2 regions of the Rhodoferax fermentans genome follow, and region 1 is predicted to be linked to the other one. Evidence: predicted binding sites of a transcription regulator. Region 1 holds the regulator's gene; the other holds the start of a gene.
What was found. Region 1 encodes LexA, which represses DNA repair genes until DNA is damaged. Its sites were predicted from a motif close to ACTGTATNNNNATACAGT; they were not measured.

Region 1 (15,989 bases):
GCTGTTGCAGGCGCATACCTGCCCGGTACCGCTGTGTTTGTCGGTGCTTCCACCTTGACCCAAGCAACCGCCGCTTCTGGTGGCCGTCTGGCCCTGCTGGGTGATCAGGACTTTTGTAGCCTTTTCAGCTTCGCTTTTTCGATCATTGAACCGCTGATGACACCCTATACATCCGGCCAAAACGGGGTGGCATACCTGCTGAAGCCCGGAGATGAGGTGTTATGGGCTATGGCCGCTGGGACGTATGCCACCGGGCAGGAACTGACCATATCCAGTGGCGGGCGCTTGGCTGCTGCTGTGTCTGGAAACATCGTCGTTGCCCACTACGACCAAGGCAGTGCAACTGTGCCCGCTGGGTATTTGGCAGACGTCTGTGTCGCCAATCGCTACACCAAGGCATAGGAGTTCATCATGGGAAAAACAAGAATCATCAATCGCTTGCCTGACTTCATTGCGACGGTGCAAGCCAAGGCAGTCCATGGCATCACTCAGGGGCTGATCTTGGGGCAGTCTGAGGCCAGCGTGATGACGCCCATAGATACGTCCACGCTGCTGAATTCGCAATATAAGAAAGTCGAAGTCAGCGCCACGCGCGTGGTCGGTACGGCTGGTTACAAGGCTGAATATGCGTCAGTGGTTCACGACCCTGACCATAAGCAGGAATTCAGGCGCGCATCTGCTGAGAAGTCTTTTCTGACCAAGGGCTTTGAGAACGCAGAGCCCAGTATTCGCGCCGCAATTGCCGATTCCCTCAAGGTGTAGCCACCAATGGGAAAAGCGTCATTTCTGGCAAACCCAAACGCTCAGGACGCTGGTCATTCAAGGTAACTCAGTCACGGGTGGGCGAATCCACGCTTTACCTGTTTGGATGCAATTTTAGAAAGTGAAATCAACATGAAACCATCAATGTCACCAAGTGGTAGCCAATCCCAAAAATGTAAAGGAGGTGTGTGATGCCAGCCGCCATTACAGCCGCCGTCTCTTATGTCGGTTCAACGCTTTTATCAAACACAGTTGTAGGAGCGTTCCTTATGATGAACGCCGGATTTGTGACCAGCGCGCCATTCATTGTCGGTGGCGTGTCCTTCTCAGCGAGTGACAAATCATGAGCATCATTAATGTTTGGCTATCTCCCGAGCGAGCACTCATTGCGACCGACACGGCAACACAAATTGTTCTAACTGGACAAGTCTTTGACGGTAGCAAGCTGCTTGTTATTCCACATGCTGGCGTCGTTATGGCGCAACGTGGACACAACGTCTATCTTTCTACGGTGTTTTCGTTGGCTATCCAGCACCTAGACATATCCGACCTTGACACCCTTTGTGATGCCATGCCCGCCATGTTGGAAACTGCGAACAAGTTCATTTGTGAGAATCTGACAGCGAATATGACAGCAACGCAACGCGAACAAATGGGGCGTCAAGAGTTCTTGTTAGTTGGGAATTCCGGTGGGCGAGTCTGTTGCAGGCATTTCATCCGCGAAAGCATGTCTGATGCCTTTGAAGAATTCGAAATTGAAGACCCCGGTTATGTCGGGTGCTGGGATCTGGCCTGGGGCTATCCATCTGAAGATGTCAGCACGCCGGAGAGCATGGCGGACTTGGTGAAGATTCAAGTACAAAAGCACCGCGAGGCGTTACCTGGCGCGGCAATTGGTGGCCGTTTGATGCTGGCAGAGGTGACACAGGCCGGGATCAGGTTGCACAACGGAATAGCAATCTAAGGGGGCCATCATGCGAAGCATCGGAATTGTCAACACTTTGCCAGCTTGGTTTAATGTGATGCTGATCCCCGGGCAATCCGGGGCCAGCGTATTGATGCCCATTGACACGGCAACATTGTTGAATTCTCAGGTTAAAAGCGTGGAAGCGACTGGGGCAAGTAAGGAGTTTCTTCGCAAAGGGTTTGAAAACGCCGAACCGAACATCTGCGCCGTACTCACTGGAGCTTTAAAGGTTTGACCTTGCAATAGCAGGCAAAAAGCAATGACAGAAAAGCCCAAAAAATCCGGACGCTGGAAGGCTGGAGAGTCCGGCAATCCCAAGGGGCGAAAGCCTGGCACCAGCGAAGTGTCAAAGCTTCGCGCATCACTTGCCAGAGATTTGCCAGGCATTCTCGCCAATCTGGTCGCGTCGGCAAAGTCCGGCGATGTACAAGCCGCGCGCCTAATCCTGGAGCGTGTATTGCCACCCGTCAAAGCCATTGAACAGGCGGTGGCGCTGCACTTTCCCGAGTCCGGTACGCTGACCGCCAAAGCCGATGCTGTGCTGTCTGCAGTCGCTGCAGGCCAACTCGCACCCACACAAGCGGCGCAACTGATCACCGCGATTGGTTCGCTTGCCAAGATCACCGAGATTGACGAACTCGCTGCACGCATCACGGCATTGGAGCAACAGAATGCAGAAACTTAGCGCCCGCCTTGCATCACTGGAGACCCGCGACAAATCGCGCCGGGTGATCAGCGGCCTGAGCCACTTCTATGACCTGATTGAAGCTGTTGACAAGGTAGGCGGGGGCCGTGTGCTTTTGGATCGGCTTGACGCTGGCATAGCGACAGATGACGACTGCGCCGCCGTCGCTGCTGTTCCTGGTGGGGTTCGCGCCATCCGTGAGCACGTAACCGGACTGGAGCGGTTCTATGGTGGCCAGCCGTGAAGTTAGAACAGCGCCTGCAAGTCCTGGAGGCCAAAGGCCCCACCAATCGAGCGGAAGAAGACCGACAGATTGACGCACTGATGAAGCTGGTTCTCGCGCAGGTGGCCTTGATACCGCCCGCGCCCGGCGATTTGAGGACGCCAGAACAGCGATTCAGTGACGCACTGACCGCAGAAACCGAAACAGACGAGGCCGCCAGACTACTGGACTCGCTGCCATCCTTGGGACTGACGCCCGCGTTACGGCGCTCGCTGATGAAAGACAGATGAACATGGGATCACTCGCAACCCGCCTGCAAGCTCTGGAGGCTCGCCCGCCCAAGGCTGACCCAGTGCGAGAGGCTAATCTGCACGCTGCCCTGAGTGCCATGCGGGAATCAGTCAACTGGCGCAACGAATGGGCACCAGCCAAGGTGGCACCGTTCTACTGGGTAGAGCAGCCATCAGACCTTGAGCTACTCGCAAGCCGGATTGAGGGCAACACCGCGACCGAGGTAGATTGGACGCTGATGCAGAGTTGGCCCAAGTGTCACATCCCGCCTGAGCAGCTTGTTCAGGAAATGGCCAGCCTGAAGAATCAAATTTAGTTCGCAGCAGTATCAAAAGTTTCCTAACTGTTTCGCAACAGAAAAAGGCCAGTTTTCCCAATGACAGACACCCGTAAAGCCGGGTTGTTGCGCAACAATAACTGAACGATTTAGCCGTTTTTCCGTCGCAATAAGTACGCACCGCGAGCGAACTTTCAATATACAAGGGGGGAGTATTTGAGCTACCCAGCCAATGTATTATTTTGGTGAACAGAGCCGCAAAGGCCGTAAGCCGTTGGTTTGGACAGCCAAATAGGGGGAATCATGGCGCTTATCAAGTGCAAGGAATGCGGATCAGAGATCAGCAGCGAAGCAAAAGCCCGCCCAAAGTGCGGCGCGATACCGCCCAAGCCGACAAGCAGGTTCACAATATTCTTCGGTGGCCTTTTTGCTATCACGGTTGCCATGATGGTGTTTAAGCCAGGAGACACCCCACCGCAGCCGATAACGCAGGTGTCCGCATCTCCGGTTCAGTCAAAGACCGCCAGACACCCGGAATGCGCTGGGAATGCAGAGCCAGAACAGTGCGACAAGCTCCGCGACGAAATGGCCAATGAAACACCAGCGCAGAAAAAGGAGAGACTGAAAAAAATAGCAGATGCTGAAGCTATTGAGGCAAAGGCTCAGAAAGTAGCTGCACTTGAGGCGAAAAAAGAAGAGCGCGCCGAAAAGGCAAGGAAGAGAAAAGAAGGTGTCACTATTGGCATGAGTAAACAAGATGCACTTGATAGCTCATGGGGCAGGCCAAACAAGGTCAACCGGACAACGAATGCCTATGGAACACATGAGCAATGGGTGTACGACGGTGGCTATCTGTACTTTGAAGGCGACACGCTGACGTCAATTCAGAACTGATTGATGTGGCTTTCTAATCCTGTGAAAGCGTCATATCAAATGCTTTCGTCAGTTTTGTCAGTTCCTACCCATGGCATTTTTAAAAAAATGCGGATTGTTTGACTGCCAGAAACGGTACCAATTTGATTGGGTGTAAATTGTCGGACATGACCGCTATGGGCTACCGGCGGTCCTTTCGTTGGCAACGTCTCGCATTCCCTTTTGCGTGCGAGGCGTTAAAATCATAGCCATTCACGTGGTGTCAAGATGTAGCTTATTTGAGACAGATTGAGAATTGACGGTACTTTTGACGGTACTTATTTTTAACGCTACAAATTTATTCAATTAAATCAAATGCTTACTGGCTGGACGCGGTTCCGGTCTCGGCACCACTTAAACTCCAGCGCTATGGCACGTTACAACGCCCCTTTTGAAATTCATGTCCATGGTCAGGTGGCTTTGCGCACCGATGTGACGTTCGACAATCTGCAGGATGCACTCAAGCCCTTGTGGAAGTATGCGGGTGCCAAATCTTTGGTTGCTGCGTCTGGCAGTTTTTACGAAGATGAGCCTGGTATCCGGTTTGATGCCCAGGAACATTTGTTACAAATGTGCTGGACTGTCGAGGGTGATGACGACTTCCGCCAAGCGCTTGATGAGATGTGTATGAACCTCAATGACGTGGCGCAATCCGGTGCTGCCATTGAGGTTACCTTTTACGACACCGAGTTCGACGAGGAAGACGAAGAAGATGCCTCCGATGCCGAGTCACGCGATGATTTTGTGATGCTGTTTGTTGGACCAGATCCCGCATCCATCATGCAGGTTCAACGTGATTTGTTGGTGCAGGATGTGGTCAATCTGATGGAACGCCACTTTGATGGCGCTGAACTCGGCGGTGTGGTTGCGGCCATCGACAGTTTGTTCAGCCAGCGATTTGACGACTTGGTCAACTCCCTGCAGTTGGGCAAGCCACCACGTGGTTCGGGTGGTGGCTCCAGTGGCATGGGGCACGGCGGGGGGCGCAAACCCCGTCATTTGCATTAGTCCCACTGACTGGCTCATCGGTCAGTGCTACTTAACCGAGTGGTTGAGGCTCAAGTACAGTACATCTAGCATGTGCGGCTTAATTCACAAATGCGCAACGGGTTCCCGGTTTTGTTCATGTGTCTGTGGCAAACTCTTGTGACATGGCAAGTGCATTGAGTCGCACTGTCACAGCTTCATCCGATGTTGGACGGGTGCTGGCACCATCAAAAAATGCTTAAACGTATTCAAGTTGATCAGCTCCGTTTGGGGATGCACCTCAAGGAGTTTTGTGGTTCCTGGATTGATCATCCGTTCTGGCGTACCGAGTTTGTGCTCAAGGACCCCAAAGACATTGAGTTGATTTTGGCCAGCAGCGTCAAAGAGGTGATGATCGACTGCAGCAAGGGCTTGGATGTGCCCATTAGTGTGACGGCAGGTGCTGGGCAAGAGGAGATATCGGCGCCAGTTGCTACGCAACCGAGTGTTGAAATCTCTCCCCCGTCGCCGCAACACGCCAGCACGGTGCCAGCCAGCCAGGAGTTGGAGCGTGCAGCGCTTATTTGCCAACGCTCCAAAGCTGCTGTGGTATCCATGTTTCAAGAGGCACGGATGGGCAGAGCAGTCGATGTGGGTGGCGCACAGCAGTTGGTTGAAGAGATCTCTGCCTCGATTGCACGCAACCCTGGGGCCATCATCAGCCTGGCACGTCTCAAAACGGCGGATGACTACACCTACATGCACTCGGTGGCAGTGTGCGCCATGATGGTTGCATTGGCAAAGCAGTTGGGGTTGGATGACACTCAGACGCGGCTGTGCGGGATGGCGGGGTTGTTGCACGATATGGGCAAGGTGGCCATGCCGATCAATGTGCTCAACAAACCTGGCAAGTTGACCGATGCCGAGTTTGAAGTCATACGCTCCCATCCCGCCGAGGGCTACAAGATACTCACCGCCAGCAGTGCTGTAGATGCAGTGTCACTGGATGTGGTGCTCCATCACCACGAAAAAATGGACGGCAGTGGCTATCCTAAAGGGTTGACTGGCGACGGCATCAGCCTGTATGCCAAGATGGCTGCGGTGTGTGACGTTTACGATGCCATCACCTCTAACAGACCTTACAAATCTGGCTGGGATCCGGCAGAGTCCTTACGCCGCATGGCCGAATGGAGTGGACACTTTGACCCCAAGGTGTTTCAGGCGTTTGTCAAAAGCATGGGCATTTATCCGGTGGGTTCGCTGGTGCGTTTGAAGTCCGGACGCATTGGGGTGGTGATCGAGCAGTCACCCAAGTCACTCACCATGCCCATCATCAAAGCCTTCTTCTCCACCAAATCCAATATGCGTATCGTGCCGTGCGTGGTTGACTTGTCGCACCCAATGACGCAGGAGAAGATCATCAACCGCGAAGACCCGGCACAGTGGAACTTTCTGGACCTCAATGCTTTATGGTCAGGGCTCAGTCATCTGTCACGTTAAGGCTGACTGACTGCTGTGCGTGATCTGGTTCACTGGCGCACAGTTTCTGAGCCTCCGGGTTGCATGCTGCCTCACATGGTTAGCAAGCTTGGTGTTCCGACGAGTTGGGGTGCGTCTTGGTTGATGTCGTTCAATTTGAAAGTAGCCACCAGCGTGGACAGCACTTGGGCCTGTTCGCGCATGCTTTGAGCCGCAGCGGCAGATTGCTCCACCAAGGCGGCATTTTGTTGTGTCATTTCATCCAGATTGGCAACAGCCGCATTAACTCCTTGAATTTCACGATCCTGCTCTGAAGACGACCTCGATATGTCGGCCATGATATCGGTCACGCGCTGAACCGACGCGACGATATCTTCCATGGTCTGACCTGCATCGGTGACCAGGCGCGTGCCAGCGTCAATGCGTTCCACACTCGCACCAATGATCCCTTTGATTTCCTTGGCTGCTGCTGCCGAACGTCCGGCCAAGCTGCGGACCTCGCTGGCAACCACCGCAAAGCCGCGTCCTTGCTCACCCGCACGCGCAGCTTCGACTGCCGCATTCAAGGCCAGGATGTTTGTCTGGAAAGCGATGCCATCTATGACACTGATGATGTCGCTGATCTTCCTGGAACTGACCTGGATGTCGTTCATCGTGCTGACCACCTGGGCCACCACTTGGCCGCCACGTGCGGCCACCTGACCAGCGGAGGCCGCCAGTTGGTTGGCCTGTTGTGAGGCTTGCGCTGATTGGCGCACCGTGGCCGTAAGTTGGTCCATGCTGGAGGCCGACTGTTGCAGCTGGTTGGCGGTCAGTTCGGTTCTGACGCTCAAATCCTGATTGCCACTGGCGATCTCAGCGCTGGCGGTGGCAATACTGTCTGTGGTGTTGCGCACTTGCCCGACCAACTGGGTGAGTGCAGTCTGCATGTCGGACAAGGACAGCAGCAGGTGCGTGGTTTCGTCGTTTCCGCCTGTGTCGATCTGTTGCCGTGTCAAGTCGCCAGTGGCAATGGCGCGTGCCATGCGTTCTGCTTGGTCAATCGGGTGGCAAATGGAGTTCATGTTGGCCAGCGTCAGAGGAATGATGATGGCCAGTACCAACAACGTCATGCCAACGATCAGCCAGATCACCTTGTTCAGGGTCAGCTGCAGTGCTTGCTGGTTGGTTTCTGTGGCAGTTTGCAGCTCCGAGGCCAATGCGGTCAGGCTGGCATTGGCTCGGTCAATGATGGGCTGTAGTTTGCCAATGGTGGCTGCTGCGACCTGTGCAGAGGGGAAACCCATGTTTTCAAGCTGTGTCGCCATGGGGGCAAATTCGGTCTTGAACTGCTGCATGTCGTTGAGGATCAACGTTAACTGTTGGCGTTGTTCCTCTTCAGGAAGCAAAGGGGACAGTGTTTGCGCTGACTTCTCGATTTGTGCATAAGCGGCTGTCCAGGCTTCCTTGTGTTTTGAGGCTTCGACCGAGTTTTCATACTGGATCACCATGTCTTTTTCGTTGATTCGCAAGTCACGCATGGCCTGTTGCAGGCGTCCCACCTCGGTCATGGAAGTGACGTCACGGGTAACCAGATGGACGGTGATGCTGTTGGCGTACAACTGAGCAGCGATGCCAATGCCACCAATCAGGCACAGTGCGGTACTCACCATGCCGATCGCACCCCACATACGCAGGCGGATGCTCAGGCGTCGCATCAATAACTCGAATTTCATTGGGTACTCCGAAAATAGAAGAAACGAAGCATGGCTGAAAGCAATAGCTGTGCCGCCCAATCGATTGGCCTCAAACCAAGGCAACAAGAAACGAGAACTTCAGATGTGTTCAGCCTCAGTCTGGCTCCGGTACGACAACAGCGTCAGGGTATTCTGCGTGACTTTGGCCCGCCCGCACAACAGCTATTTTTTTGATGGGTTGGCAGCGTATCTTTTCTGAAAGTCGCTGCTTGGCACAGTCGTGGGGAAACGGCTGTGCAGGTGTTCAGCGCCTGACCTGCAGTGCGCCGGGATTCACGATGTTGGTAGGGCGGCCCTTGATGAAGTTCACCACGTTGTCGAACGCGGCGCCGAAATACATTTCGTAACTGTCGAGTTCGACATAACCGATATGCGGTGTACACACACAATTTTCCAGACGCAACAGAGCGTGGCCTTGCAGAATCGGCTCAGACTCGTAGACATCCACCGCAGCCATGCCAGGGCGGCCCCGGTTGAGTGCACCCAGCAACGCATCGGGCTGGATCAGCTCGGCGCGTGAGATGTTGACCAGCAGCGCGGTCGGTTTCATTCTGGACAAATCTTCTGCACTGATCACACCCGTGGTGTCTTCGTTCAAGCGCAGGTGCAGGGACAACACATCACTTTGCTCAAACAATTCCTCTCGGCTGCTGGTGACCTCAAACCCGTCGAGCACGGCGCGCTCTCGTGACGGAGCCCTGCCCCAGATCAGCACCCGCATGCCAAAAGCCCGTCCATAACCCGCGACCAACTGGCCAATGCGGCCATAACCCCAGATCCCAAGCGTGCGCCCTTTGAGTGTGGTGCCCAGGCCGAAATTGACCGGCATGGCACTGGACTTCAAACCAGATTGTTGCCATGCGCCGTGTTTGAGGTTGCCGATGTATTGCGGCAGGCGGCGCATGGCCGCCATGATCAATGCCCAAGCGAGTTCGGCGGGTGCCACCGGTGAGCCGGTACCCTCGGCTACCGCGATACCGCGCTCGGTACAGGCACTGACATCCAGATGGGTGCCGACCCGCCCCGTTTGTGCCACCAGCTTGAGCTTGGGCAACTTTTCAATCACGGAACGAGACAAGTGGGTGCGCTCACGGTTGAGCACAATCACATCGGCGTCTTTGAGTCTGACCGTCAATTGCCCCAGTCCTTTGACGGTGTTGGTGTACACCTTAGCCTGAAGTGGCTCCAGCTTGGCTGCACATGCCAGCTTGCGCACCACGTCTTGGTAATCGTCCAGAATCACAATATTCATGCCACCGATTGTGCCTCGGCGGGGACAACCTGATGGAATCAGTGATCCTGAATTACCAACTTTTACCCGCCTGGCCAGCTGCGCCGGCAGCGTGTCAGCCAGGCCTAGTGTTGCAGTGCCTCACGGGCTGCCAGTCGGTCAAGTTCGGCACACACGTCGGCCATGCGCCCGGAAATCCGCAACCGTCCTGACTGGCTGGGATTTTGGCCTGACTCCATCACCTGCAGCACCCGCACGGGGCGACTGGATCGCACCGGTTGCTTGTTGGCCTCTGTGGTGTGGGTTGGAGTGTCCGATGTGCTGGCATCTGTCCGGGTGAGTGCGGCGGCTCTTTCTGAGGTTGTGCTTGGCACGGACCCCCGTGGCAGTGGTTGCCCTGGCTTGGCCATCAGCCACTGCCAAAGCACCTTGAACGATTGCAAAACAGACGATGTGGTGGATGCGTGGTTCATGGTGCGTGCTTTCACAGAGGTGGTTCAGGGGTGAAGTGCAGGGTGGAGGAGCGGGTTCACATCAGCATGGTGTTGCGGATCAGGCCCACGGCCAGGCCTTCGATCTCGAACGGCTCACCGGGTTCAACCACAATGGTCTGGTAGTCCGGGTTCTCTGGGTGCAGTTCGATGATGTTTTTGTTGCGCATGAAGCGTTTGACGGTGACCTCTTCACCGAGACGGGCGACCACGATCTGGCCATTTTTGGCATCGCGGGTGGTCTGCACGGCCAGCAAGTCGCCGTCCATGATGCCGGCGTCTCGCATGGACATGCCACGCACCTTGAGCAAATAGTCCGGCTTGCGCTGAAACAGGCTGTTTTCGACGTAATAGGTTCTGTCCACATGTTCTTGTGCGAGGATAGGTGAGCCCGCAGCCACCCGGCCAATCAATGGCAAGGCCAACTGGGCCAGCGCCGCCAGGGGCGACGCCAGCTGGGCGTGGCGTGACTCGTTGATGGAACGCAAGTCATCACTGCGCAGCCGGATGCCACGTGAGGTACCGCTGACCAGCTCAATCGCACCTTTGCGGGCCAGTGCCTGCAAATGTTCTTCGGCCGCGTTGGCGGATTTGAAACCCAGCTCTGCAGCGATCTCGGCGCGTGTAGGTGGGGCACCTGTGCGTGTTATGGCACTCTGGATAAGATCCAGGATCTGTTGCTGGCGGTCGGTCAGTTTGGGACGGGTGAGCATGGTGACTCCTTGTGGGTGGTACTGTTTTCTTATCCAGTAACTGTATTTTTAATCAGTTTTTGAAAGTGTGCAAGTGGTATCTGAATTAATTCCCAAAAAAATGGTGGTGCTGGGCACGGGCGGCACCATTGCCGGCACCGCCAGCAACCCGGCCGACAACATTGGCTACACCGCCGCCCAGGTCGGCGTGGCGCAGTTGCTGGCGGCAGTGCCCGCCCTGAAAGCTGTGTTAAGCGACCATGACTTGGTCAGTGAGCAGGTAGCTCAGGTCGACAGCAAGGACATGCGCTTCGACGTCTGGCTGAGCTTGGCGCAACGGGTGGCCCACCACCTGGCGCAGGCCGATGTAAGCGCGGTGCTCATCACCCACGGCACCGACACGCTGGAAGAAACCGCTTATTTTTTACACGCTGTCTTGCCTGCGGCGTTGATCAATGAGAAGCCGGTGGTGCTGACCTGCGCCATGCGACCGGCCTCGGCGCAGTCGCCGGATGGCCCGCAAAACCTGATGGATGCGGCGGCCGTGGCCCTGACGCCCGGCGCCCATGGGGTGGTGGTGGTGTGTGCGGGCACGGTGCACAGCGGCTTGGACGTGCAAAAGGGACACACCTACAAAATAGATGCTTTCAACTCCGGTGACGCAGGCCCGCTGGCGTACGTGGAGGAAGGGCAGGTCAGGATGGTAAAAAATTGGCCTCTAGCCCTTATGGATAAATGGCATGTAGCTATCAAAGATATACCAGATGCAGCGCTCTGGCCACGTGTCGAGATTGTGATGAACTATGCCGGTTGTGGGGGTGAGGTGGTGGATGCCTTGCTGTGCCCACGTGAAGGTGTGGCGCCACTGCGTGGCCTGGTGGTAGCTGGTACTGGCAACGGCACGATGCACCACGATCTGGAAGCAGCGCTGCGCCGCGCGGTGTTGGCCGGGGTGAAGGTGGTGCGCTCCACCCGCTGTGCCCAGGGCCGTGTGTTGGCGACCACCCAGAGCGAATTTCCCCATGCGCAGGGGCTGTCTCCCGTCAAAGCACGGGTGGCCTTGCTGCTGTTGCTTCTGGGCGCCTGAAGTCGGCTCTGGGGCGGCTTTGGGTGGTGGAGCCCGCCGACTGAATCTGCACGCTTACTGGTTTTGCTGCGTCGCCGCCAGGAGTTCGGCCGTCCTCGTGCCAAGGGTTTGTACCAAGCCTGTGACGAACCTGGGGACATTCAAATCAGCAGGACCCATAAACACCTCGTTACCGTAGGTGGTGTGCAAGGTGTTTTTAAAAAATATATAATTTTGATAAATAATGTAGTTTTGCGCTGCTCGCGTCAGATGATGAGATGGCTCAGGCAGCAACAGTGCGTAGCAGCACAGTGGACACGGTGGTCTCTCCAGCTGACTTGCAGGAATTGGCATGCCGCAGGTGTCTGGTTTTCCCGCAGCGCGTGAGGATGAGGGCATCGATATCCTGCAGGGGCACGGTATCCGCTGCCTTCAACCCCTCAAGCATCTGGCCATTGCACCGGTACACATGCCCGGTGAGGCCTACCTGCTTGGTGTGAGTGTGTCGATCAGTCTGAGTTTTGACGAGCGGGCCTTTGGGATGGTGGAGAACACGGTGTCTGACCGGATCACCTTTGCGCCGGTGCGCCTGCCAGGCGCAGCCAGGGGGGCGGTGTCGAGTTTGCTGAATTGAGCTGTTATATGTCGTTTAACACAAGGGGAAAGCCATGGATTTTTTAAACCACCTGAAAATTGCCACCCGCCTGAAGGTGATTTTGGGGTTCATGACCGCCATGCTGTTTGGCATTGCGGGACTGGCCCTGTGGCAAATGGCGGTGATGAGCGCCTCCACACATCAGATCACCACCAACTGGATGCCCAGTGTGGAGTTGGTCAACAGGATGAACACCGCCACTGCCAATTTCCGTGCGCAGGAATTCAAACATGTGCTGAGCACCGACGCTCAGGAAATGGCTGACGTCGAAAAGCGGATGGCTGAGTTAAAAGCAGGCTTTGACAAAGACCACGATGCCTATGTCAAGCTGATCAGCAGTGAGCAGGAGCGCAAGCTGTACGACAGTTTTGCGACCGACTGGAAACTTTATTTGCAGGTACACGATCGCATGATTGAGGCCTCGCGCAAGAACGAGAATGATCAGGCCAGAACCTTGATGAATCAGGAAAGCAGCCCTGTTTACCGCCGTTTCTCGGATACCTTGAACAAACTGGTGGAGCTCAATCACGACGGTGCAGTGGCTGAAGGCCAGCGCAGTGATGCCGCGGACATTTTTGCTCGCAACATGATGATCGGCGCCGCCCTGGTGGGCCTGGTGCTGGCGTCGATTGCCGGTCTCTGGCTGATTCGCTCCATCACCGGACCGCTGACCCAGGCGGTGGAAGCTGCAGGCCGTGTGGCTGCCGGTGACCTCACTGGCAAGATCAACATCACCTCCCAAGATGAAACGGGTCTGGTCCTGCAGGCACTGGATCGCATGCAAACCGCCCTGATTGGTGTGGTCTCTACGGTGCGCACTGGCTCCGATTCGGTTGCTACCGCCAGCTCCGAAATCGCCCAAGGCAACAACGACCTGAGCCAACGCACCGAAGAACAAGCCAGCGCCCTGGAGGAAACAGCCGCTTCCATGGAGGAACTGTCCTCCACCGTCAAACAGAACGCCGACAACGCCCGTCAGGCCAACCAACTGGCCCAAAACGCCAGCTCTGTGGCCATCAAGGGCGGTGAAGTCGTCGCACAGGTGGTGGACACCATGAAAGGCATCAACGAAGCTAGCCGCAAGATCAGCGACATCATCAGTGTGATCGACGGCATCGCCTTCCAGACCAACATCCTGGCATTAAACGCTGCGGTGGAAGCCGCAAGAGCTGGCGAACAAGGCCGGGGCTTTGCGGTGGTGGCCAGTGAAGTGCGCAGCTTGGCAGGCCGCAGTGCTGAAGCCGCCAAAGAAATCAAGACCCTGATCAGCACCAGTGTCGAGCGGGTCGAACAAGGTACAGCCCTGGTCGACCAGGCCGGTACCACCATGACCGAAGTCGTGGCCTCCATTCGCCGGGTCAACGACATCATGGGTGAGATCAGCGCCGCCAGCACCGAACAAAGCCAGGGTGTGGGCCAGATAGGGGAAGCCATCCAGCAGATGGACCAGGTCACCCAGCAAAACGCAGCCCTGGTGGAAGAGATGGCCGCAGCGGCCAGCAGCCTCAAGAGCCAGGCGCAAGACCTGGTGGGCACTGTGGCAGTGTTCAAACTTGCGGCGGGACAGGATCACGGTTTTTCGGCACCCGCAGCACGCACCAGCGCGGTGGTCAGTGCACCCAAGGCGATGACCCCGGCCAAGAAGGTCGCTGCCAAGACAGCACCCCAAGCTGCTGCCTTGAGCCACAGCAGCGCAGCCAAGGCGGGCGGTGATGAGTGGGAAAGCTTTTGACATCTGACTGTGATCTCAGGCCATGGCTAGAGGTCTGAGTCGCTTGGAAGCCAATTATTGAAAAGTCAGAGTGCTGCAAATGTTGTAGCTCTGCGCCGCTTGGCTTGAATTTCAAGCCAAGGCGGCATACGCTTGTGTTGGTATTTGCGCACCGCAAGCTTTCAGAACTTGTAACTGCTTCAGTAGCCTGAAGGGAGAAAGACATGGACAACGCCACTTTGGCCAAGGACACACAGCAGACGGAATTGGTTGCCATGGTGGCGGCCATCCACCGGGTTCAGGCCATCATCGAATTTGATTTGCAGGGTCGCATCCTGCATGCCAATCAGAACTTCCTGAACACGTTTGGCTACACCGAAGAGGAGATTGTGGGCCAACACCACCGTGTGTTTTGTGACCCTGCCTACACCCGCACCTCGGACTACCTGATGTTTTGGGAGCGTCTGGGCAAAGGTGAATTTGATGCGGGTGAGTACCTTCGGGTCAGCAAGACGGGTAAAGACGTGTGGATACAGGCCTCTTACAACCCGATTTTTAATCCAGAGGGTGTGCCGATCAAAGTGGTCAAATTTGCCACCGACATCACTGGGGCCAAGCTTCGCAACGCCGAGTTTGAGGAAAAAATTCAAGCGCTTTCACGCTCACAAGCCATCATCGAGTTCGACATGCGTGGCCATGTATTGCAGGCCAACGCCAATTTCCTGCGCACTTTTGGCTACACCGCCGAGGAAGTTGTTGGGCAGCACCACAAAATGTTCTGCGACCAGGCCTTGCTGACGTCGGTGGCTTACCGCCATTTCTGGGCTGACCTGGCTGAGGGCAAATTCCAGAGCGGGCGGTTTAAGCGGTTTGGCAAACATGGGGCCGAAGTGTGGATCCAGGCCACCTACAACCCGATTTTTGACCTGAAAGGGCATCCCTACAAGATCGTGAAGTTCGCCACGGACATCACCGAGCGGGTCAACGCTGAGGTCCAGGTTCAAGAGAAGATCGCAGCCATCACCTCGGTGCTCGATGAGCTGTCCGCCTCCATCGAGCGTATCTCCCAGAATTCGAACGAGTCCAGCAAGCTGGCTCAGCAAACGCAGCAGGATGCCAGTGAAGGCAGCCTGTTGCTGGCCAAGTCCAGAGAATCCATCGCGCAAATTCAGAAGTCCTCGCAAAGTGTGCAGGATATTGTGGACACCATTGGCGAGATCGCCAGCCAGACCAATTTGCTGGCCTTCAACGCGGCCATCGAAGCTGCGCGCGCCGGTGAACATGGTTTGGGTTTCTCGGTGGTTGCCGATGAGGTGCGCAAACTCGCTGAAAAGTCGGCCTTGGCCGCGCGCGAGATCGCCAAGCTGATCCGTGAAACCGTGCAACGGGTGGATGATGGCGGCCATGTTTCCGCGCAGGTGGAGGTAGCCTTCGACAAGATCGTGACCTCGGTGGGCAGCACCTCCACATCGGTCGGTCTGATCACCGAGGCAACGGCAGAACAGGCCAATGCCACCCGCAATGTGAGCACACTGTTGGCCGAGTTGCAACAACGCATTCAGGTTCCCTGACCGCTGCGGAACCACCTTGTCCGGTTTTCGCACGATGAACAACAACATCGACATTGCCCTGTTTGAGGTGGCCGAGCAGTGTTTTGGTGTGCCTTGTTGCCACGTGGTGAATGCCCTGGTAGAGCCTGCGGATCTCACCCGCATTCCCCGTACCCAAGGCGCCTTGTACGGCGTTGTTTCGCACCGTGGCCAGATGGTTCCGGTGATTGATTTGGCGCAGTGGATGGGCCGCCCGGCCACCCATCCAGGCCAGGCAGTGCCCATGACACTGTTG
Region 2 (15,989 bases), 1.7 Mb from region 1:
CTTGTCGAGCAGATCGGTCTTGCCTGTGCTCAGAAGCTTGCCCATCTGCTCGCGCTCAATAGGCTGCTGCAGGATGATTTGGCCGGTTTTGAAGTCGCAACTCGGTGTGGGTTGCGCGTCGGTGGGCACCGATTTTTCACACACGTAGTTCTTGCCGTGTTCAAACACCGCTGCGCCACATTTGGGGCACGCGCCCAGGCTGGTTTGTTCACCAAAGTCGACCAGCTCGCCGGTTTCCTCACCCTTTTTGTCGTCGCCAAAGTCGAATTCGAGTTTGTAGTTTTTGGCCTCTTCGTCAAACTTGATGACCATCTCGGCGGTGAAGGGCCAACCAGCCTTGGAGCGGAAGCCGTCGAGCGGGCCAATCTTTTTGTCGCGCAAAAATTGCTCGACCTCGGCCAGCTCAAAGGTGCGGCCAGCCGGGGTTTTGCCAAACGAGAAGCCGCAGCCTTCGCTGTGGCCGTCTGCGCCGGTGCAGGCGTAGCGGCGGTAGTTTTCCTTGACCACACCGCCGCAGTTGGGACACGTTGAACTGAGCGTGGCGTAGTTGCCAGGCACGGTGTCGCGGTCGTACTCCTTGGCTTTTTTGACGATGTGTTCGGTCATCGCGGCGATTTCGGCCATGAAGGCGGTGCGGCTCAGTTTGCCTTGCTCCATCTGGCTGAGTTTGTATTCCCACTCGCCGGTGAGTTCGGCCTTGGAGAGTTCTTCCACACCCAGGCCGCGCAGCAGCGTCATCAGCTGGAAGGCTTTGGCGGTGGGGATCAGCTCACGGCCTTCGCGCAGCATGTATTTCTCGGAGATCAAACCTTCAATGATGCTGGCGCGCGTGGCGGGTGTGCCCAAGCCTTTTTCCTGCATGGCTTCGCGTAACTCGTCGTCTTCCACGGTTTTGCCGGCGCTTTCCATCGCGCCGAGCAAGGTGGCTTCAGAGTAACGTGCCGGTGGCCGGGTTTTTAAACCTTTGGGTTCGACCGATTCGGTTTTGACCTTTTCGCCGGGCGCGACCGGCACCAGGCTCTGGCCTTTGTCGCCGTCTTTGGCATCGGCCACTTCGTCAGCGGCTTCCTTGCCGTAGATGGCCAGCCAGCCCGGTTTGACCAGCACCTTGCCTTCGGTTTTGAAGTGGTGCTCCAGCGCCTTGGAGATGCGGGTGGTGACCTGGTATTCGGCACTCGGGAAAAACACCGCCATGAACCGTTTGACCACCAGGTCATACAGTTTTTGCTCTGCTTCTGATAGCCCGCTGGGCGCTTGCAACGTAGGGATGATGGCAAAGTGATCACTGACCTTGCTGTTGTCGAAGATGCGCTTGCTGGGCCGGATGTAGTTGTTGTTCAGCGCGGTGAGCGCGTGCGGCGCCAGGTGGCGCATGCCGGAGTTGGCCAGCATCTCAAAGGTCTGTTTGACCACCGGCACATAGTCTTCGGGCAGGGCGCGTGAATCGGTACGCGGGTAGGTCAGGGCCTTGTGGCGCTCGTACAGGCTTTGCGCAATCGACAGCGTGGTCTTGGCGGAAAAGCCGAACTTGCCATTGGCTTCGCGCTGCAAACTGGTCAAATCAAACAGCAGCGGGCTGGCCTGCGTGGTGGGTTTGCTTTCTTCGGTGACGGTGGCGTGTTGGCCACGCACCGCATCGGCAATGGCTTGCGCTTCTTGCTGGCTCCAGACGCGATCTGCTTTTTTCTCGGCGTCTTCAGCGTCCTTTTTCCAGGCCGGGTTGAACCACTTGGCCGGGTAGCTGCCAGCCTGGGCGGCAAAGGACGCATGGACTTCCCAGTAGTCGCGCGAGACAAAACCACGGATCAGTTCTTCGCGCTCCACCACCACCGACAGCGTCGGGGTCTGGACACGACCGACGGTGGTCAAGAAGAAGCCACCGTCACGCGAGTTGAAGGCGGTCATGGCGCGGGTGCCATTGATGCCAACCAACCAGTCGGCCTCAGAGCGGCAACGCGCGGCGTCGGCCAGGGGTTGCATCTGTTTGTCGCTGCGCAGCGCGTTGAAGCCGTCGCGGATGGCTTGGGGGGTCATCGACTGCAGCCACAGCCGGCTGACCGGTTTGCCCAGCGGCTTGGCGCCACCGGCGTATTGTTCGATCAGGCGAAAGATCAGTTCCCCCTCGCGGCCCGCGTCACAGGCGTTGATGAGTTGACCCACGTCTTTGCGTTTGGCCAGCTTGACCACCGCGTTCAGGCGGGTCTTGGTCTTGTCGACCGGTTTGAGTTCAAAGTGCGGCGGGATCACCGGCAGATGCGCAAAACTCCATTTGCCGCGTTTGACGTCGTAGGCCTCGGGCGCCTGGATTTCGACCAGGTGGCCCACCGCGCTGGAGACCACATAACTGTCGTTTTCAAAATGTTCGTCGTGTTTCTCGAACTTGCCCGCCACCGGGGTGAGTGCACGCACGATGTCTTGTGCCACCGAGGGCTTTTCTGCAATGACCAGTGTTTTGCCTGCCACTGCTGTTTTAGTGTTTTCTGCGATAGTCATCTGAATACAATCCCTGTTCCTCGCGGGCGCACACGCGCACCCATACGAGTTCACGATACCAAATTTTTTAACCGTGTCGAAAAAATCACCCGCTACCTCCCGCCGCATCCAGGTGCGCCGCTCCGGCATCCATGGCCGGGGTGTTTATGCACTGCAGGACATCGCCGAGGGTGAAACCATCATCGAGTATGTGGGCGAGATCATCACCTGGGAAGAAGCCCAGGCGCGCCACCCGCACGACCCGGCGAATCCGAACCACACCTTTTATTTTCATGTGAATGAAACCCGGGTGATCGACGGCGGGGTCAACGGCAACTCTTCACGCTGGATCAACCACTCCTGCGACGGCAACTGCGAGGCCGACGAAGACAAGGGCCGCATTTTCATCAAGGCGCTGCGCAATATCACCGCCGGTGAAGAGCTGCACTACGACTACGGCCTGATCATCGACGAGCGTTACACGCCCAAACTCAAGGCCGAGTACCCGTGCTGGTGTGGCGCCAAAAACTGCCGTGGCACCCTGCTGGCCCCCAAACGCAAGCGCAAGTAGCGCCACCCCATGACACTACCCGCCCTGACGCCCTGGCCCAGCGAAGCCCTCTGGCAAGCTGTGGAGCCCCAGTTGCCGGGTTTCAGCGTGGAGGTGTTGCCCGAGATCGACTCCACCAACGCCGAGCTGATGCGCCGACTGCGCGCTGGTGTGGAAGACCCCGTGCTCTTGATTGCAGAGCACCAGACCGCCGGGCGCGGTCGCATGGCACGCCCCTGGCACAGCAGCCCGGGTGCAGCTGGCAGCGCTGGCCCGGGCACGCTGATGTTGTCTCTGGGCCTGCCCTTGGCCCCCAAGGACTGGTCGGGCCTGTCGCTGGCCGTGGGCTGGAGCCTGGCCAACAGCCTGCATCCCGAGATCCGCCTGAAATGGCCCAATGACCTGTGGTGGCAGGGTCGCAAACTGGCAGGCATCCTGATCGAGACCGCCAACACCCGGCAAGCGGCCTTGTCTGGTAGCCGTTATGTGGTGATTGGCATCGGCCTCAATATCCAACGCCCCGAGGTGGCTGGCTTGTCGACCGAACCGGCCGGGCTGGCCGAGCTGGTGCCCGGCATCAGCGCGATGTTGGCCTTGACCCAGATACTGCCCCCCTTGGTGCAGACCCTGCGTGCGTTTGAGCAGCAGGGTTTTGCGGCCTTTCAGGCACGTTTTAATGCCCGTGATGCGCTGGCTCAGACGCCGGTGACCCTGAGTGACGGCCAACACGGTGTGGCCATGGGGGTGGACCCGGTGGGGGCCTTGCTGCTGCAAACCGGTCAGGGTCTGCAGCGGGTGACCAGTGCCGAGGTCAGTGTGCGGCGGGCCGCTGCCCCGGCAAACCCTGCCAGCGGTCACTAGGAGCGGCTATGTGGCGCCTGATGGTTCTGCTGCTGGTGTTGCTGAACCTGGGTGTTTTCGCCCGGGGGCAAGGCTGGTTGCTGGCCTACGGCTTGGGCCCGACGCAGCAACACGAGCCGCAACGCCTGGCCCAGCAGATTCACCCTGAGGCGCTGGTGGTGCTGACGGACAAGGCAGATGCAGCCCAAGTCGCTGCATCCGCACCAGAGCCCGCCCCTGCGTCAACCTCCGCCGAGCCGGTGGCCAGCAGCTGCTGGCAAAGCGGTGAACTGAATGAAGCGCAGGTCGACACACTGCGCCCGCTGCTCGCTGCCAAATTGCCGCCAGAGGCCTGGGTGCTGGACGAGAGTCGGCTGCCCGCACGCTGGATGGTCTACATGGGCCCCTACAACCAGGCGACGGAGCTGGCCAAAAAACGTGAGCAGCTCACTGACTTGAAGGTCAAGTTTTTTGTTTTGAGCAACACCGCACTGTCACCGGGCTTCTCACTGGGTGTGTTTTCCACGGAAGAGTCGGCCAAAACCGGTTTGCAAGACCTGGTCAAACGCGGGGTGCGTTCGGCCCGGGTGATACAGGAGCGCCAGGCCAGCGTGACCTACCACCTGCGCCTGCCCAGCATCAGCGCGGCCAACCAGGCGGCGCTGGACAGCCTGCAGGCCGCACTGCCCGGCAAACCGCTGGTGCTTTGCCCACAGCCGCTCACCCCACCTGAGCAGGCTGCGGCGTCGGCACCCAGCGCTGCCACATCCCAGCCCTGACGGCTGGCCTCAGGCCGGTGGCAGCTCATCGGGCAGAGTCGCGGTGAAAGTGACCACAAAACGGGCGCCGGGCGGTGTGTGGCCCGGCAGGGTGTCTTCCAGGCTGACCTTGGCACCGTGTTTTTGGGCAATCTCCAGAACAATCGGCAGACCCAGGCCCGAGCCATCGACATCGGTGCCCAAGGCGCGGTAAAACGGCTGGAAGATCAGTTCACGCTCTGACTCCGGAATGCCCGGGCCAGAGTCCTCGACCTGCAGCACCAGCAAACGGCCCACCGGGTCGGTCAAGACCCTTGCGGTGATCATGCCCGGTGACGCCAGGCTGGACGGGGTGTAGTTGATGGCGTTGTCCACCAGGTTGCGGATCATCTCCTTGAGCAGGGTGACGTTGCCCAACATGGTGCAGCCTGGTGTGCCGGGCTGAGCACCTTCGTAGCCCAGGTCAATGTGTTTTTCCAGCGCCCGCGGCACACTGTCGCGCACCACCGACATACAGACCTCCGCCAGGTCACACAGGGCGCGTGGCATGGCCGAGCCGCTGCTCTCGGCCCGCGCCAGCGACAACAACTGGTTGACGCTGTGGGTGGCACGGATGCTGGCGCGGCCAATCTGGCGCAGAGAGTGTTTGAGGTCCTCGGCGCTGGCGCCCTCACGCTGGGCCAGGTCGGCCTGCATACGCAGCCCCGCCAGCGGGGTTTTGAGCTGGTGTGCCGCGTCGGCGAGGAAACGTTTCTGGGTGGCAATCGAGTCGGTCAGACGCAACAGCAGGTCGTTGACCGAGTCCACCAGGGGCGACACCTCCAGCGGCACCGCCTGGGCATCGATCGGGCTCAGGTCATCGGGTCGGCGCGCGCGGATACGTTCTTCGAGCTGATTAAGCGGCTGGATGGCTTGTACCAGGGCCAGCCAGACCAGCAGCACCGCCAGTGGCAGGATGACAAACTGCGGCAGCATCACCCCTTTGACAATTTCGGTGGCCAGCACCGAGCGTTTTTCCAGTGTCTCGGCGACTTGCACCAAGGCCAGGTCGCCGTTGCGGGTGGGCAGCTTGACCCAGATGTAAGCCACCTTGATGTCAAAACCCTGGATCACATCGTCGCGGATGCGGACTTCATCAGGCACCACCTTCTCTTCGGCCGAGGGCGCAGGCAGATCAGCTTCACCACTGAGCAGCTCGCTGCGCGGCCCGATCACCTGGTAATACACGGTGTCGGAGTCATCGGCGCGCAACAGTTCACGCGCCGGGCGTGGCAGCACAAATTCGGGTTTGTTGCCACGCATGGTGATGAGTTGCGCCATGGCCCGGGCGTTGTACTCCAGCGCCCGGTCAAACGGCTTGCCCGCGATGTTTTGCGCCACCAGCCAGGTCAGCACCAGACTCACCGGCCACAGCAGCAGCAGTGGCGTGAGCATCCAGTCCAGGATTTCGCCAAACAGGGAACGCTGTTCGCGCTGAAAAACGTTCACGGTTGGGTTGACTTGGTTCGCTGTGCGCTGGCGAAGTCGCCTTTAGCCCGCTGGTTTTGCCGCCGGGCCGCCCCAAGGCAAAACGCGGCCCCCTCGGGGGGCAGAGAGCTACACGTAGTGAGCGAACGTGGGGGCGACATGACTACCCGGGGATTTTTTCGAGGCAGTAGCCCAGGCCGCGCACGGTGGCGATGCGGATCGGGCCTTTTTCGATCTTTTTGCGCAGACGGTGGATGTAGACCTCGATGGCGTTGTTGCTGACCTCTTCACCCCATTCACACAGGCGCTCGACCAGCTGGTCCTTGCTGACCAGGCGCCCGGCGCGTTGCAGCAGCACCTCCAGCAGACCCAGCTCCCGCGCTGACAGCTCGACCATCACGCCGTCAATGGTGGCCACGCGGCCGCCCTGGTCGTAGATCAGCGGACCGTGTTTGATGGTGCTGCTGGCCGCACCCATGCCACGTCGGCTCAGGGCACGCACGCGGGCTTCGAGCTCCTGCAGGCTGAAGGGTTTGGCCATGTAGTCGTCGGCGCCGTAGTCCAGGCCTTTGACCCGTTCTTCCACACTGTCAGCGGCGGTCAGGATCAGCACCGGCAGCGAGGAGCCGCGCGCGCGCAGTTTTTTGAGCACCTCGAGTCCGTGCATTTTGGGCAGGCCCAGGTCCAGGATCAGCAGGTCGAACTCGGTGTTGGTCATCAGTGCCGCATCGGCCTCGGTGCCGCTGGCCACATGGTCCACCGCTGCTCCCGAACTGCGCAGGGTACGCAGCAAACCGTCGGCCAATACTTGATCATCCTCGGCTATCAAAATTCGCATGGCTGTTTCCTCGTGATGGCCGCTGGGGCCTGTGGGGTTACGGGCTGTCTCGCGTTCTTTTCAGGACATTTTAGGCCGCGTATGCTTCCAGTCCGATAGCAATCACGGTGGCCACCTCCGACCCGACGGCGGCGCGTAATTCGGCCTCGGCCTGGGTTACCGCTTCTTCAAAAGCCTGCAGCCAAGCCAGCCCGGTGGGTGTGAATACCACGCGGCGCGCACGCGCATCTTGTGAGTCGTCCTGGCGCTGCACCAGGCCCCAGGCGGCACACTGGTCTACCAGCTTGCCCATCGCCTGTTTGCTGACACCAGCACGCTGCGCCAGCTCGGTCAAGCGCGAACCCTGCAGCGCCAGATGCCGCGTGATGTGGATGTGGGAGGCAGTCAAACTGCCGCGCGCCGCCAAGTTGCTGAGTGCCAGCGGCACCCGGTCGTTGCGCGCCATCAGCTGCAACACACGCGCATCAAAACGCTGCAGCGCCAGCGCCAGCCAGTGACCCAGATGCGCCTGGCGCCAGCCGGTGTCTGAGGGTAAAGTGTCCATGACTTAAATAGTAAACCAAATTGACTATAAATTGTCTTTTCTATTTTTAACAGCGCTTGTAAACTACTGTTCAAGCATCCAGCCTGTAGTTATTGACAGAGGATGCGCAAGCTTTCCCACCCGCCCACTTGTTGACACCTCAGGAGACCGCCATGGACGCACCCGCCAAAACACTCACCCCCGCCAACGCCGAAAAAGCCAAAGCCCTGCAAGTGGCGCTGGCACAGATCGAGAAACAGTTTGGCAAGGGCACCATCATGCGTCTGGGTGAAGGCGAGGTGATCGAAGACATCCAGGTGGTGTCCACCGGCTCCCTCGGGCTGGACATTGCGCTCGGTGTTGGTGGCCTGCCGCGTGGGCGCGTCGTCGAAATCTACGGCCCGGAATCCAGCGGCAAAACCACGCTGACCTTGCAGGTGATCGCCGAGATGCAAAAAACCGGCGGCCAATGTGCGTTTGTGGATGCCGAACACGCGCTCGACATCCAGTACGCCCAGAACCTCGGTGTCAACCTGCAAGACCTGCTGATCAGCCAGCCCGACACCGGTGAACAAGCGCTGGAGATTGTCGACAGCCTGGTGCGCTCCGGCGCGGTCGACCTGATCGTGGTCGACTCGGTGGCGGCCCTGACCCCCAAGGCTGAGTTGGAAGGCGAAATGGGTGACAGCCTGCCCGGCTTACAAGCCCGCTTGATGAGCCAGGCGCTGCGCAAACTCACCGCCCACATCAAAAAAACCAACTGCATGGTCATTTTCATCAACCAGATTCGTATGAAGATTGGTGTGATGTTTGGCTCGCCTGAGACCACCACCGGCGGCAACGCACTCAAGTTCTACGCCTCGGTGCGGTTGGACATCCGCCGCACCGGCACCATCAAGAAGGGTGAGGAATCGATCGGCAACGAAACCAAGGTCAAGGTCGTCAAGAACAAGGTCTCGCCTCCGTTCAAGACCGCCGAGTTCGACATCATGTTTGGCCAAGGCATCAGCCGCGAGGGCGAAATCATCGACATGGGCGTCACCGCCAACATCCTCGACAAGTCCGGCGCCTGGTACGCCTACAACGGTGAAAAAATCGGCCAAGGTCGCGACAACGCGCGCGAGTTTCTGAAGGAAAACACCGATCTCGCCCGCGAAATCGAAAACAAGGTGCGCGCGTCTCTGGGCATCCCGCTGCTGGCGGGCTCCGAGCCGGCCGATGCTGCAGCCAAGGCTGCCAGCAAAAAGGCGGTCTAGCCCTTATTCAATAAGGGCATATAGCTTCATTTTTAATAGTAATGTGCTGAATGGGCTTTGCCACACCCTCCCTCAAAGGGCGCGCTCTGCGCCTGCTTAGCGGCCGTGAACACTCGCGGCTGGAGCTGGAGCGCAAGTTGGCGCCGTTTGAGGAAGAGCCCGGCAGCCTGGCCGCCGCGCTCGATGACTTGCAGGCCAAGGGTTTCATCAGTGAGCAGCGGGTGCTGGAGTCGGTGGTGAACCGCCGCGCCAGCAAACTGGGCGCCTCACGCATCAAGCAGGAGTTGCAAGCCAAGGGGCTCGACCCGCAGGCGGTGGCAGATGCTGTTCAGGCTTTGCGCGCCACCGAGTTGGCGCGGGCCCGCGAGGTCTGGCGCAAAAAATTCGGCCAAGCGCCGCAAGACGCGAGCGCGCGCGCCAAACAAGTGCGCTTTCTGGTCAGTCGTGGTTTTGGTGGTGACACCATCCGCCGGGTGGTGTCGGGCGCCGATCTGGATTGACCGCCGTCACGAGTCAAGCAGCCGGGGGTTTACAAATCCAGCATCAGCTTGAGGTTCTGCACCGCTGCGCCGCTGGCGCCTTTGCCCAGGTTGTCCAACCGCGCCACCAGCAGCGCGTGGCGGAAGTTATCACTGCTGTCTTGGTTGCCAAACACCCGCAGCTCCATGGCGTCGCTGCCGTCGAGTGCCACCGCGTCGAGTTTGCTGTCTGAGCCGGCGGGCACCACGCTGACCCATTCGCTGCCCGCATAGTGGCTGGCCAGTGCCTCATGCAAGTCGGCGACACTGGGCTGACCGGGCAACAGGTCCAGATGTAACGGAATCTGCACCAGCATGCCCTGTTTGAAGTTGCCGACCGAGGGCACAAACAGCGGGCGACGTGTCAGACCGGTGTTGGCCAGAATTTCCGGGATGTGTTTGTGTTTGAGGCCCAGCGCGTACAACTCATAAGCCGGGGCCTTGCCCTGTTCGTAGGCTTCGATCATGGGGCGACCGCCACCCGAATAACCACTCACCGCAGGCAGGCATAGCGGGAAGTCCGCCGGGATCAGCCCGGCATCCACCAGCGGACGGATCAGGGCAATGGCGCCGGTGGCATAACAACCCGGGTTGGCCACGCGCCGCGCCGCCCGGATCGCTTCGCGCTGGCCAGCACACAGTTCAGCAAAACCGTAGACCCAGCCAGGTGCGGTGCGGTGGGCGGTGGAGGCGTCGATGACCTTAGGGCCTTCTTGGCCTGTAGCCCTTTCAATATCTGCGATCATTGATACAGATTCAATAGCAGCCTCGTCGTGCAGGCACAGCACCACCAAGTCCACTTCGGCCATCAGCGCACGTTTGGCGGCGGCGTCCTTGCGCAACTCGGGCGCGATGCTGAGCAGCTCGATGCCGTCCAGATGCTGCAAACGTTCGCGAATCTGCAGTCCGGTGGTGCCGGCCTCGCCGTCGATGAAGATTTTGTGCATGGTGAATAAAAACGCCAGGTCTTGTAAGACTGGCTAAAGAATGAATCAATTCAACATGATACAGTCCGCGACGCATCACCCAGCGTCGGTAAACCGTTGACCACAAACGGCTTTCAGGTGCACTATCAACTTCCGTTCCCGAGAGAGACCTCATGAAAATTCACGAGTACCAAGGCAAGGACATCTTGCGCCAAGCTGGTGTGCCAGTGCCACGTGGCATTGCGGCATTCACTGTTCAAGAAGCGGTCGAAGCCGCGCAAAAACTCGGCGGCCCCGTCTGGGTGGTCAAGGCCCAGATCCACGCTGGTGGGCGTGGCAAGGGCGGCGGCGTGAAGCTGGCGCGCTCGATTGACGATGTGAAAAAACTCGCCGGCGAGATCCTGGGCATGCAGCTGGTGACACACCAGACCGGCCCCGAAGGTCAAAAAGTGCGCCGCCTGCTGATTGAAGACGGCGCCGACATCAAAAAGGAATACTACGTCTCGGCGGTGACCGACCGTGCCAGCCAACGCGTGGCCATGATCGTCTCCAGCGAAGGCGGCATGGACATCGAAGAGGTGGCCCACAGCACGCCCGAGAAAATCGTCACCGAGATCGTCGACCCGGCCACCGGCCTGACGGTCGAGCAGGCCACCAAGCTGGCCAACGCCATTGGTGTGCCCGCAGGCTCGGTCGCGCAGGCGGTGGATGTGCTGCAAAAGGTGTATCAGGTCTACATGGACACCGACGCATCCTTGGTCGAAATCAACCCGATGATCCTGGAAGGCAATGGCGGCATCAAAGCCATCGACGCCAAGTTCAACTTTGACGCCAACGCGCTGTACCGCCACCCGGAAATTGTGGCCTACCGCGATCTGGACGAAGAAGACCCGGCCGAGGTCGAAGCCAGCAAGTTTGACCTGGCCTACATCAGCCTGGACGGCGACATTGGCTGCCTGGTCAACGGTGCCGGTCTGGCCATGGCCACCATGGACACCATCAAGCTGTTTGGCGCTGAACCCGCCAACTTCCTCGACGTGGGTGGCGGTGCCACCCCCGAGAAAGTCACCGAAGCCTTCAAGATCATGCTCAAAAACCCCAAGGTCAAGGCCATCCTGGTCAACATCTTTGGCGGCATCATGAAGTGCGACACCATCGCCACCGGCATCATCACCGCCTGCAAGGCGGTCAACCTGTCGGTACCGCTGGTGGTGCGCATGAAGGGCACCAACGAAGAAATGGGCAAAAAGATGCTGGCCGAGTCGGGCCTGCCAATCATCAGCGCCGACACCATGGCCGACGCGGCCCAGAAAGTGGTCGCTGCCGTCAAAGCCGCAGCCTGAGACTGAATAGGAAACACCATGTCCATCCTCATCAATAAAGACACCAAGGTCATCACCCAGGGCATCACCGGCAAGACCGGTCAGTTCCACACCGAAAAGTGCCAGGAATACGCCAATGGCAAACATTGTTTTGCCGCCGGGGTGAACCCGAAAAAGGCCGGCGAATCCATCTTCGGCATCCCGATTTACGCCTCCGTCAAGGAAGCGGCCCAGGAAACCGGATCCACCGTGTCGGTGATCTACGTGCCGCCCGCAGGCGCCGCTGCCGCCATCTGGGAGGCTGTGGAAGCCGATCTGGACCTGGCGATCTGTATCACCGAAGGCATTCCGGTGCGTGACATGCTCGAAGTGCGCAACAAGATGAAGGCCAAAGAGGCTGCTGGCGGCAAAAAGACTTTGTTGCTTGGCCCCAACTGCCCGGGTCTGATCACGCCCGACGAGATCAAGATCGGCATCATGCCCGGTCACATCCACCGCAAGGGCCGCATCGGTGTGGTCAGTCGCTCCGGCACACTGACTTATGAAGCGGTGGCGCAGTTGACCGAAATCGGCCTGGGTCAATCCAGCGCGGTGGGTATTGGTGGTGACCCGATCAATGGTCTGAAACACATCGACATCATGAAGGCCTTCAACGACGACCCGGACACCGACGCGGTGATCATGATCGGCGAAATTGGTGGCCCCGACGAAGCCGAAGCCGCACGCTGGTGCAAGCTCAACATGAAAAAACCGATCGTGGGCTTCATCGCCGGTGTCACCGCACCTGCTGGCAAACGCATGGGCCACGCTGGCGCCTTGATCTCAGGTGGTGCCGACACCGCCGAGGCCAAGCTGGCTGTGATGGAAGAGTGTGGCTTCAAGGTCACACGCAACCCGTCTGAAATGGCCAAATTGCTCAAAGCTTTGCTGTAAACCAGTTGCGGGTGCTGGCGACCTGTGGCCGCCGCAACTGCTCGACAAAGCGTTCAAGCCCGGGTGGTTTGAACGCTTTTTTTATACCCCCCGGGCCAACACCCGGATGGCCTGCAGGTGTACCGCACATTCAGGGCAAAATGTGACGTTAGGCCTTCACACTGCCACCATGGTGGTCGTGACGCACATTCAGGAACCGCCAATCAAGGACAGGCTGGACAGGAACATTGACGATTCATGATGCATTACAGTTTTCACGCACTGACCGACGCCGGCCTGGTCAGGGCCAATAACGAGGACGCCCTGGCCTTTGACACCGATCTGGGCGTGGCGGTCCTGGCAGACGGCATGGGTGGCTACAACGCCGGTGAAGTGGCCAGCAGCATGGCGGTGCAGCTGGTCACCTCCGAGCTGGTGCGCTGGTTATCGGCCGAAGACAGGCACCACAGCCCGTCGCAGGTGGCCAGGATGCTTGAAACCTGCTTTGACGAGGCCAATATGGCCATTCTGAACGCGGCCAATGCCAACCCACAGTACGCCGGCATGGGGACCACACTGGTGGCAGCTGTGTTTCATGGCGGGAAACTGGTTCTGGGACATGTCGGTGACTCGCGTTGTTACCGCCTGCGTGACGGGGTGCTGACCCAGATCACCAAAGACCACTCGATGCTGCAGGAACAGGTGGACGCGGGTTACCTGACGCAAGAGCAAGCCGCGTATGCCCCCGGCAAGAACCTGTTGACCCGGGCGCTCGGTGTGGAGGACGTGGTGCGGGTCGAAATTCACGAACACCCGGTCCAGGATGGCGATCTGTACGTGATGTGCACCGATGGCCTGACCGACATGTTGACCGACAAGGACATCCTGTCCAGCCTGAACAACCACAATAACCTGACTTTGGTGGCTACCGAGTTGGTGGCCCGCGCCAACCTCAATGGGGGACGCGACAACATTTCGGTCTTGTTGGCGCAGGCTGGCCAGGCGCCGGAAAAATCCGGTTTAATCTCACGCTTGTTCGGCAAGCCCTGATACAGAAGGGTGCTGTGCCCGGTTCAAACCCATATACTGCGTTGTACAGGAGAGAATCATGTCCCACATAACGGTGATGATGGACGGCGTCGTCCACAGTGAAGTCACTCTGACGAAGGACCGGACAAGCATTGGGCGCAGGCCGTACAACGACGTCGTGATTGAGAACCTGACCGTCAGCGGCGAACACGCGGTGCTGATCAAAACCGGCGATCAGGTGGCGGTCGAAGACCTGCACAGCACCAACGGCACCTACATCAACGGCAAGGCCGTCAAGCGGCAAGTCCTGCAGCACGGTGATGTCATGGAAATGGGCAAATACAAGATCCGGTTTGACGCTGCAGGGGCTGACGACGCCTATGAGCGCACCATGATGCACAGGCCACAGGCGCCTGCGCCGATGCCTGTTGCCCCCACGGCTGCGGTTCCAGAGCTCAAAGGTGCCATCAAGGTGCTGACCGGTGCCGCTGCGGGGCGCGAGATGGCCCTGACCAAAGTGGTCACCACGGTCGGCAAACCCGGGGTCTCGGTCGCCGCCATCACCCAACGCCGTCACAACTACTTTGTGCACCACGTCGAAGGTCAAGACCGCCTGACCCTCAATGGCAACACCGTGGGTGAGGAGCCGATTGTGCTCAAACATGGTGACCGGATCTTGCTGGCGGGCACAGAAATGCAATTCCTCCAGAGCTGACCCATGGGACGACTGGCCCGCTACCCGGGTTGGTTACCGTCCCAGGAACCCCCGGCTCCGTTTGAGATCACACCGCCATGAACACCGGCCTCAAAATCCACCACGTTGACCGCAGTGGCATGACGTTTGAAGCACTTTTTTACAAGCAGCTTCAGCATGTGACAGCCCGTATCCACGAGACCGACAACATCGAGCAGATCATGCTCGAAGCCAGCCAGGACATCTGCAAGCTGTTTGATGCCGACCGTTTGACCCTGTATGTGGTCAACGAGGACAACACCGCCATCATCTCCAAGGTCAAGACCGGGCTCAACAGCAGCCGCGACCTGAAACTGCCGATCTCCCCGCAGAGCATTGCCGGCTATGTGGCCTACAGCCACATGCTGGTCAACCTGCCCGATGTGTATGACGATGAGTCGCTCAAGACCATCCACCCCGCTTTGTCATTTTTGAAAGAGGTGGACAAACGCTCTGGCTACCGCACCCGGCAGATGATGGTGGCGCCGATTCTGGAGGGTGAGGCCCTCTACGGCGTCCTGCAAGTCATCAATAACAAGAGCAACAAACCCTTTGGTGATCTGGAGATTGAGGGTATTTCGCAGTTGTGCAAAACCCTGGCCACAGCGATCCGCCACCGCATCCATGGCACCGAGGAAGGTGTGCGGCGCATGGTGACCAAATACGACGGGCTGGTCTCTGACGGTGTGATGACCGCCAGTGAGCTGCAGCAATGCCTGCAGGACGCGCGCGCGCAGGGGCTCACGGCGGAAAGCCTGCTGTTGAGCCAGTACCAGGTACGCGCCGCGCAGATCGGGCCGTCGCTGGCCAAGTTTTTTGGTGTGCCTTATGAACCCTGGACCGAAGGGCGCATCCGTGCAGAGGCCTTGCACGGCGCCCTCAAGCGCGAGTTCATTGAAGAACAGGGCTGGATTCCGCTGGAGGACTCACCCGACGGGTTGGTCATCATGTGCCTGGACCCGGAGGCGGTGCGCAGTTCACGCATCGTGCAGCAGGTGTTTCCGCGGTTCACCAGTTTCTCGTACCGGGTCACCACCCACACCGAGTTTCGCGACACCCTGGGACAGATTTTTGGCATCGAGGTCACCGGCGGCAGCATCAGCGAGATGTTGGCCGACATGGACAGTGGCCCGATGGATGACGAGGGTGGCCTCAGCGACGCGCTGGAATCGGCCGCGGCCGACAACGAATTGGTCAAGTTTGTCAACAAGGTGATCATCGACGCGCACCACCAGGGGGCCTCGGACATCCACATCGAGCCGATGCCGGGCAAGTTCAAGACCGGTATCCGCTTTCGCATTGATGGCTCGCTGCAGCCCTACATCGAGGTGCCGGCGCATTTCCGCCAGGCCATGGTCACCCGCCTGAAAATCATGTGTGACCTTGACATCTCCGAGCGCCGCAAGCCGCAAGACGGCAAGATCAAGTTCAAGAAGTACGGCCCACTCGACATCGAACTGCGGGTGGCCACCATCCCCTCAGCCGGTGGGGTGGAAGACGTGGTGATGCGGATTCTGGCAGCCGGTGAACCAATTCCGCTGGACAAGCTCGGCCTGACCAGCCACAACATGGCGCGCGTGATCCAGACGATTGAGAAGCCCTACGGCCTGTTTTATGTGTGTGGCCCCACCGGTTCGGGCAAAACCACCACCTTGCACTCGATCCTGAAACACCTGAACAAACCCGACACCAAGATCTGGACCGCCGAGGACCCGGTCGAAATCACCCAGAAAGGCTTGCGCCAGGTGCAGATCAACCGCAAGGCCGGCATCGACTTTGCGCTGATCATGCGGGCATTTTTGCGGGCCGACCCCGACATCATCATGGTCGGTGAGTCGCGCGACA

Region 2: a site for LexA is predicted at 7,535-7,552, ahead of recA (recombinase RecA). Genes of this name have one in related genera too.

Annotation. Positions count from the first base shown of each region.
Region 1 is NZ_MTJN01000002.1:397,746-413,734, reverse strand. It holds gene RF819_RS02025 (hypothetical protein) at 1-402, shown strand, start outside; gene RF819_RS02020 (hypothetical protein) at 412-762, shown strand; gene RF819_RS02015 (hypothetical protein) at 1,106-1,726, shown strand; gene RF819_RS02010 (hypothetical protein) at 1,737-1,964, shown strand; gene RF819_RS02005 (DUF5681 domain-containing protein) at 1,989-2,414, shown strand; gene RF819_RS02000 (hypothetical protein) at 2,401-2,658, shown strand; gene RF819_RS01995 (hypothetical protein) at 2,655-2,927, shown strand; gene RF819_RS01990 (hypothetical protein) at 2,930-3,244, shown strand; gene RF819_RS01985 (hypothetical protein) at 3,509-4,099, shown strand; gene RF819_RS01980 (DUF6806 family protein) at 4,487-5,125, shown strand; gene RF819_RS01975 (cyclic di-GMP phosphodiesterase) at 5,339-6,583, shown strand; gene RF819_RS01970 (methyl-accepting chemotaxis protein) at 6,655-8,277, opposite strand; gene RF819_RS01965 (D-2-hydroxyacid dehydrogenase family protein) at 8,543-9,550, opposite strand; gene lexA (transcriptional repressor LexA) at 10,059-10,733, opposite strand; gene RF819_RS01950 (asparaginase) at 10,834-11,799, shown strand; gene RF819_RS01945 (hypothetical protein) at 12,131-12,412, shown strand; gene RF819_RS01940 (methyl-accepting chemotaxis protein) at 12,447-14,165, shown strand; gene RF819_RS01935 (methyl-accepting chemotaxis protein) at 14,369-15,715, shown strand; gene RF819_RS01930 (chemotaxis protein CheW) at 15,732-15,989, shown strand, end outside.
Region 2 is NZ_MTJN01000002.1:2,088,949-2,104,937, forward strand. It holds gene RF819_RS09930 (DNA topoisomerase III) at 1-2,493, opposite strand, end outside; gene RF819_RS09935 (SET domain-containing protein) at 2,549-3,043, shown strand; gene RF819_RS09940 (biotin--[acetyl-CoA-carboxylase] ligase) at 3,053-3,883, shown strand; gene RF819_RS09945 (hypothetical protein) at 3,892-4,641, shown strand; gene RF819_RS09950 (sensor histidine kinase) at 4,651-6,108, opposite strand; gene RF819_RS09955 (response regulator) at 6,251-6,925, opposite strand; gene RF819_RS09960 (MarR family winged helix-turn-helix transcriptional regulator) at 6,996-7,469, opposite strand; gene recA (recombinase RecA) at 7,622-8,704, shown strand; gene recX (recombination regulator RecX) at 8,755-9,204, shown strand; gene argC (N-acetyl-gamma-glutamyl-phosphate reductase) at 9,234-10,169, opposite strand; gene sucC (ADP-forming succinate--CoA ligase subunit beta) at 10,322-11,491, shown strand; gene sucD (succinate--CoA ligase subunit alpha) at 11,510-12,403, shown strand; gene RF819_RS09990 (Stp1/IreP family PP2C-type Ser/Thr phosphatase) at 12,644-13,432, shown strand; gene RF819_RS09995 (FHA domain-containing protein) at 13,491-14,126, shown strand; gene RF819_RS10000 (GspE/PulE family protein) at 14,204-15,989, shown strand, end outside.